2 regions of the Faecalibacterium sp. Marseille-Q0746 genome follow, and region 1 is predicted to be linked to the other one. Evidence: a T-box and tRNA genes for the amino acid it is inferred to sense, from the RefSeq annotation. Region 1 holds a T-box; the other holds one or more tRNA genes.
What was found. The T-box of region 1 lies ahead of tyrS (tyrosine--tRNA ligase). A T-box ahead of a tRNA ligase gene usually reads a tRNA of that ligase, here a tRNA-Tyr.

Region 1 (3,412 bases):
AGTTCACTGGGGCGTGGAGGACAGCCACAAGATCACCCAGACCCAGCGGGATCTCGCCCAGCAGCTTTCCGACTGGGGTGCGGATGTTATTCTGGGCACGCACCCTCATGTGGTGCAGGATGCCGAGTGGAAGACCTCTGTGGATGGCCGCCAGACCTTTGTGGCCTATTCCCTGGGAAATTTCCTCAGCACCCAGAGCAAACCGGATCAACTCATCGGTGCCATCCTGACACTGGAGCTGAACAAGACGACGGACCCGGATGGCAGCGTTCACTGCGCTGTCGCTTCCCCGCAATTGCATCCCACCGTGACCCACTATGATGCAGGAAAATCCAATGTCCGCACCTACCTCTTCCGGGATTACACGTCGGAACTGGCGCAGGCGCACGGTGTCCGGGCCGCCTACCCCAACTTTGGGATAGAGTACATTCAGAACGTATTACAGACCAACATCAACAGCGCGTTTTTGGCGCTCGCCTGAATTTGCAGCCCTTTGGGGCAGATTGGAGTGTTCATTATGTATGGTGTTTCCAAAATCAATATTGAGCCCAGCCTGATGATGATCAGTGTGCAGGATGTGGAGTTCAAGGGCAACAGCCTGGCCCGCTACCTGCAGATCTTTGCCGATACCGGCGTTGTGGTGGATATGATCAGTCAGAGCGCCCCTCACGGTACCAACATTGATTTCAGCTTTACCGCATCTGCCAGCGATCTGACGCTGGTGATGAAGGCCATCTCTGCCGCCAATCTCGACAAGGATGCCAAGGCTTCCCCGCTGATCAGCGTCGGTTACTCCAAACTGAACCTCTTCGGTGAGGACATGGTCACCAGCTGCGGAGTCGCTGCCCGGGCCCTGAATGCATTGGCTATGGCCGACATCGAGGTTCTGCTCATTACCACCAGCGATCTGGATATTTCTCTGCTGGTGCGCAGTGAGAACGAGGACTCCGCTTACGATGTGCTGAAGAAAGCCTTTGAGCTGTAAGTGCCCTTCTCTATAAACATTACACAAACGTAAAAAGCCCGGCGGCATCCGATTTTTGGATGCCGCCGGGCTTTTATCATACGCTGGTTCTAAAAGATTACAGGGTCACTTTGTGGTAGATCTTCTTGCCCTTCTTGATGACGATACCGTTCTTCAGCTGATCAGCGGTAAAGCTGACAGTGGGAGCAGCCACCTTTTCACCATCCACCAGGACACCGCCCTGCACAACCAGGCGGCGGGCTTCGCCGTTGGAAGCGGCCAGACCGGCCTTGACCATGAGGGTCAGGATGCCGATGGAGCCATCGGTCAGATCTGCTTCGGTCAGCTGAGTGGAGGGCATGTGCTCAGTGTCGGCAGCACCGCTGAACAGGGCACGGGCAGCGTTCTGGGCCTTCTCAGCCTCTTCCTCGCCGTGGACCATCTTGGTCAGCTCGTAGGCCAGGATCTCCTTGGCCTCGTTCAGGCGCTGATCCTTCCAGGTGCTCATCTCATCGATCTGCTCCAGCGGAAGGAAGGTCAGCATCCGGATGCACTTCATCACATCAGCATCGCCGACATTGCGCCAGTACTGGTAGAACTCAAAGGGACTGGTCTTGTTGGGGTCGAGCCAGACCGCATTGCCTGCAGTCTTGCCCATCTTTTTGCCCTGAGAATCAGTCAGCAAAGTAATGGTCATCGCATAGGCATCCTTGCCCAGCTTGCGGCGGATCAGCTCAGTGCCGCCCAGCATGTTGCTCCACTGGTCATCGCCGCCGAACTGCATGTTGCAGCCGTAGTGCTGGAACATGTAGTAGAAGTCGTAGCTCTGCATGATCATGTAGTTGAACTCGAGGAAGGACAGGCCCTTCTCCATGCGCTGCTCATAGCACTTGGCGCGGAGCATGTTGTTGACGGAGAAGCAGGCGCCCACATCACGCAGCAGCTCAACATAATTCAGGTTCAGCAGCCAGTCGGCATTGTTCAGCATCAGAGCCTTGCCCTCAGAAAAATCGATGAACTTCTCCATCTGCTTCTTGAAGCAGGCTGCATTGTGAGCAATGTCCTCCTTGGTCAGCATCTTGCGCATATCGGTACGGCCAGAGGGGTCACCGATCATGGTGGTACCGCCGCCGATCAGGGCAATGGGCTTATTGCCAGCCATCTGCAAGCGCTTCATCAGGGTCAGGGCCATAAAATGGCCTGCAGTCAGGCTGTCCGCAGTGCAGTCAAAGCCAATATAGAAAGTGGCCTTGCCGTTGTTGATGAGGTCAATGATCTCATTGTCGGTGATCTGGGCCACCAGACCGCGAGCCTGCAGTTCTTCGTAAAGGGTCATGGGATTATCCTCCTGTTTTATCGGGCAGAGGACAAAAGAAAACGCCCCCTGCCAAAAATGAATTTGGCAGAGGGCGAGAAAATCGCGGTACCACCTCTGTTTGCCGCCCCCTCACAGGAACGGCCTCACGAGTGCGCCCCACAGAGATGGGATACACTCCTGCGTTTGTAACGCTCGCACGCGGCACAGCCTACTAGCCAAAGCATTCAGCCTGCAACTCCGGGAGGTATTTTCCCTGCTGTTCTGCACACCCCTTGCACCAACCGGGGTCTCTCTGGGCAGACACTGACAAGGTACTTGTTCCCTTCAACGTCTTTCAACAAAAATCAGTTTAGCACAAATCAGCAGGGTTGTCAATCACCGGTTTCATGCTCGGCCAGCCCCAGCATCTCTCGAGCATTGGCACGGGAAAGCTCCGTGACATGGTCACCGGAAATGATATGCGCCAGCGCGTCCACTCTGCCTTCGGTATCCAGCGGGTGGATCTCGGTATAGGTGCGTTCATTCGTGATATTTTTCTGGATAAGCAAATGGCAGTCGGCCAGTGCAGCGATCTGCGCTGTGTGGGTGATGCAGAGGATCTGGTGATCTTTTGCGCTCTGTTTGAGCACCTCACCGATGCGGCTGGCTGCCTTGCCGGACACACCGCTGTCGATCTCATCGTAGATGACCGTAGGCACTGCGTCCTTATCGGCCATGGCATTTTTGATTGCCAGCGTGATACGGCTCAGCTCACCACCGGAAGCGATTTTTGCCAGGGGCTTGGGATCCTCACCGGGGTTTGTGGAAATATAAAACTCCACGCTGTCCTGGCCATGGCTGGCCAGCGGGCCGCGGGTATGGCGCAGGGTCATGCGGACACCTGGCATGTTCAAAAAATCCAGTGTGCCGGAGATGCGCCTGTTCAATTCCTCAAAGGCCTTCAGGCGAGTCTGGGTCAGTACCTCGGCCTTATCCCTGGCCAGTACATAGAGCCGATGCTTTTCAGCCTGCAGGTGCTCTGTCCGCTCCTGAGAGAATTGGATGCGGTCCAGCTCTTCCCTTGCCTGCTGTCCAAATGCGATGATATCTTCCACAGTATCACCGTATTTTCGCTTGAGCTTGTAGATCAG
Region 2 (3,412 bases), on a different contig from region 1:
CGTTGGCAACACCCAACAGCACAACGAGCGCGAAAAGGACAGCTATCGAAACCCCGACATTATCCCCCAGCGCACCTCATGGAACGTCCACTTCAAAAAGCCAACCGCCAGCTACACTGACCTGTTCGCCCAACTGGAAACCGCTGGTACGATTTCAACGCGCGGCCTGAAGCCGGATGCCAACCACTACTGTGAACTTGTCTTTGATGTCAACTCGGCCTATTTTGACAACCACGGCGGCTATGAGTTCGCCAAGCAGTTCTATGAGAATGCCTACAAAGCAGCCGTTCAGATCGTGGGTGGTGAGCAGTATATCCTCTCGGCAGTCATGCACGCCGATGAGATCAACCGTGCCATGACCGAAGCACTAGGCTGCGAAGTTTACCACTACCACCTCCATGTGGTCTATGTGCCTGTGGTGGAAAAGCAGATTCTGTGGTCGAAACGCTGCAAGGACAAGGCACTGGTCGGCACCGTCAAGGAGACTGTCATGCAGGTCAGCCGGAGCAAGAAGTGGGCATCCAAGCCCCTGCTGGACGATGCCGGAAAGCCCGTGCTGCAAAAGAACGGCAAGCCAGTCCTGAAGAAGTCGTACAGCATCCTGCAAGACGATTTCTTCAACTATATGCGCTCTGCCGGGTACACCGATGTGGAGCGCGGCGAACGTGGCAGCACCGAAGAACACCTGACTGTCACTCAGTTCAAAGTCCAGCGGGAGCAGGAGCGGCTGGACGCCCTGACCGCTCAAGCCAATCAGCAGGTACAATCGCTTGCTAAAACCAGTCAGACCCTCTCCCAAAAGGAGAAAGAACTTGCCTCCATTCAGAAAAAGACCACGCTCACGAAAGAAGCCCTCATTCATGCGCGTGATCTGGATTATATCGGCAAGCGCACCTTTCTCGGTAACTACTCGCTGACCGAAGAAGAATTTTCCAAGCTGAAAAAGCAAGCCGACCACGGCTATATGATGGACGTAGAGAACCGCCGCTTGAAAGAAGAACTTTCCACCGCCAAGAAGGAGGCCGTTCGTTGGAGTAACAAGTACCACGACCTGTGGTACGACGTGAAACCCTATCTGGATGCTCTCCACCGTGCTCCTGAACTGGTGCGCAGCTTTCTGGAAAAGATTCTTGCCCCCAAGCAGGAGCGCACCATGAATGTGCCGCAGCGAAACCACAAGCGTGGACAGAATATGGAACTTTGATTTTCGGAGGATACCATTTGAACAAAAAGAAGAAGTCGAACAAATCCGGCTACCCGGATGAAGCGATCAAGACCCTTGCGCGTTGCTTTTATCCCTCCATGGTTGAGTTTTTCAACAGTGAGGAAGGCCAGCGTGAATATGAGGAATGGCTGAAAGAGCAGAAAGCACTACAAGCCTTGCCTGTTGCAGCATAAAAACAGCAGGACGCTCCCGATGAAAGGAACGCCCTGCCTTACATAGATGTATCTCACCGAGGTGTGTCCAGTTGGGCACACCTCTTATTTTTTTGTCCTTAATCTTCTAACCCATGGCTCCCGGCTGCATTTTTCAAATATTCCTCTGGGTCACCGTTCAGAATCAAATCGGCGTAGCCCAGCGGGTCATTGTAGATGAGATAATCTAACTCTGCCCTCTGCGCCATAGTCACATCCAGCGCATCCTCGACCCCGGTGCAGTCAATATAGATCATTCTCCCATCCCGGAGCAGCAGCTCCACGCACCCGGTGTCCATGTTGAAATGGCAGGCTCTTGCATCGTACTTCATAATCATACCCTCCAAATCTTGTTATCAGCTTACGGTCTATGACAAGGTATCGGAGTTTTGCGCCGTCCACGGGAGCCTTCATTGCTGTACCCAAAGAAAACGAAAAATCCGAACCCTTCTCCAATCGGAAACAGGTTCGGATTTTTCTTGTTTGGTGGGCGCGGGTGGATTCGAACCACCGAAGCTGAAAAGCAGCAGATTTACAGTCTGTCCCCATTGGCCACTCGGGAACACGCCCAGATTCTGTTCACGTCCGTTGCCGGACGACTTGTTTATTTTATCAGACTGCGGGCGATTTGTCAACTACTTTTTTCGGATTTTTGCAGCTTTTCTGCGGAAACTGTCGGCAGGGTCAGTTTTGGGTCAGATGTTTCCGGCGCTCGTAATCCCGCAAGGCGGCAATGGCTTCGCCGGACATGGGGTAGAGGGCAATGAGATTGAATATGGTCATCAGGCCGATGCCCACGTCGCCCAGGTCCCACACCACGGTATAGGCCTCCAGGCCGCCCACCATCAGCATGACAAGGGCCAGCACCTTATAGGCTGTCTGCCAGCCCCAGCGGTCGCCAAAGAGGTACGCCACATTGGAGCGGGCATAGAACAGGATGCCGATGAAGGTGGAGAAACTGAACAGCGCCAGCGTGACGGCAATGAACACCACGCCAAAGCTGCCCAGATGGTACTGCGCCGCTGCCTGCAGCAGGTCCATGCCGGTCAGCCCAGTGGTGACATTTGCGGGAGCCAGCAGCATCATAAAGGCAGTGCAGCTGCAGATGACCACCGTGTCGATCAGGACACCCAGTGCCTGCACAAAGCCCATTTTCACGGGATCATCGCAGGAGGCAGCCGCTGCCGCACAGGGGGCCGAACCGCTGCCCGCTTCATTGGAGAACAGGCCGCGCTTGACACCGTTCATCAGCACCGCGCCAAAGCCGCCCGCGGCCACCTGCCGCAGGCCGAAGGCTTCCGAGAAGATGCGGCCCAGCACAGCGGGCAGCTGACGGAAATTTACCGCAATGATGATGACCGTCATCACGAAATAGCAGACCGCCATGATCGGCACGATAACATCCAGGCTTTTCACGGTGGCATCCTTGCGCAGGACAATGACCGCCGAGAGCACCACCAGCACCACCGTGGTCACAATGGGCGGGATGGAGAACGCATTGGCAAAGGCAGAGCTGACCGAGTTGCTGATGACCTGGCTGATACCGCACCAGCAGATGAGGCCCGAAATGGCAAACAACACCGCGATGATGGAATGACGCAGCTTTTTGCCCCGCTTGCGCTCGGCCAGCACATGGATGTAGTAGGCCGGGCCGCCGCGCTGCCCGCCATAGAGCGGGTCGGGCTGCCGGTACTTCTGGGCCAGTGTGGATTCCACAAAGGAGGTGGAGGCCCCCAGCAGGGCCGTGACCCACATCCAGAACACCGCACCGGCACCGCCGGCAGACACTGCCGCCACCACGCCCACCAGATTGCCCATGCCTACCCGGGTGGCCGTGGAGACGATGAGCGTCTGAAAAGAGGAAAGGCTGTCCCTGCTCTGGTTCTTTTCGCAGACAGCGGCGATCATATCCCGGAACAGCCGCACGGGCAGCAGCCGGGTGCGCAGGGTGAAGAACACGCCCGCCGTGAGCAGCAGCACCGCCATCAGCGAAATG

Region 2: it has a tRNA-Tyr gene. The T-box ahead of tyrS (tyrosine--tRNA ligase) is inferred to sense a tRNA for this amino acid. The anticodon was not compared.

What each region holds. Positions count from the first base shown of each region.
Region 1 covers NZ_JAFREI010000001.1:95,697-99,108, forward strand. The annotation lists gene J3351_RS00470 (CapA family protein) at 1-481, shown strand, start outside; gene J3351_RS00475 (ACT domain-containing protein) at 518-985, shown strand; gene tyrS (tyrosine--tRNA ligase) at 1,083-2,300, opposite strand; T-box leader at 2,367-2,619, opposite strand; gene recN (DNA repair protein RecN) at 2,654-3,412, opposite strand, start outside.
Region 2 covers NZ_JAFREI010000003.1:65,430-68,841, forward strand. The annotation lists gene J3351_RS02875 (plasmid recombination protein) at 1-1,204, shown strand, start outside; gene J3351_RS02880 (hypothetical protein) at 1,222-1,398, shown strand; gene J3351_RS02885 (DUF6061 family protein) at 1,497-1,748, opposite strand; tRNA gene J3351_RS02890 (tRNA-Tyr) at 1,901-1,986, opposite strand; gene J3351_RS02895 (sodium:alanine symporter family protein) at 2,101-3,412, opposite strand, start outside.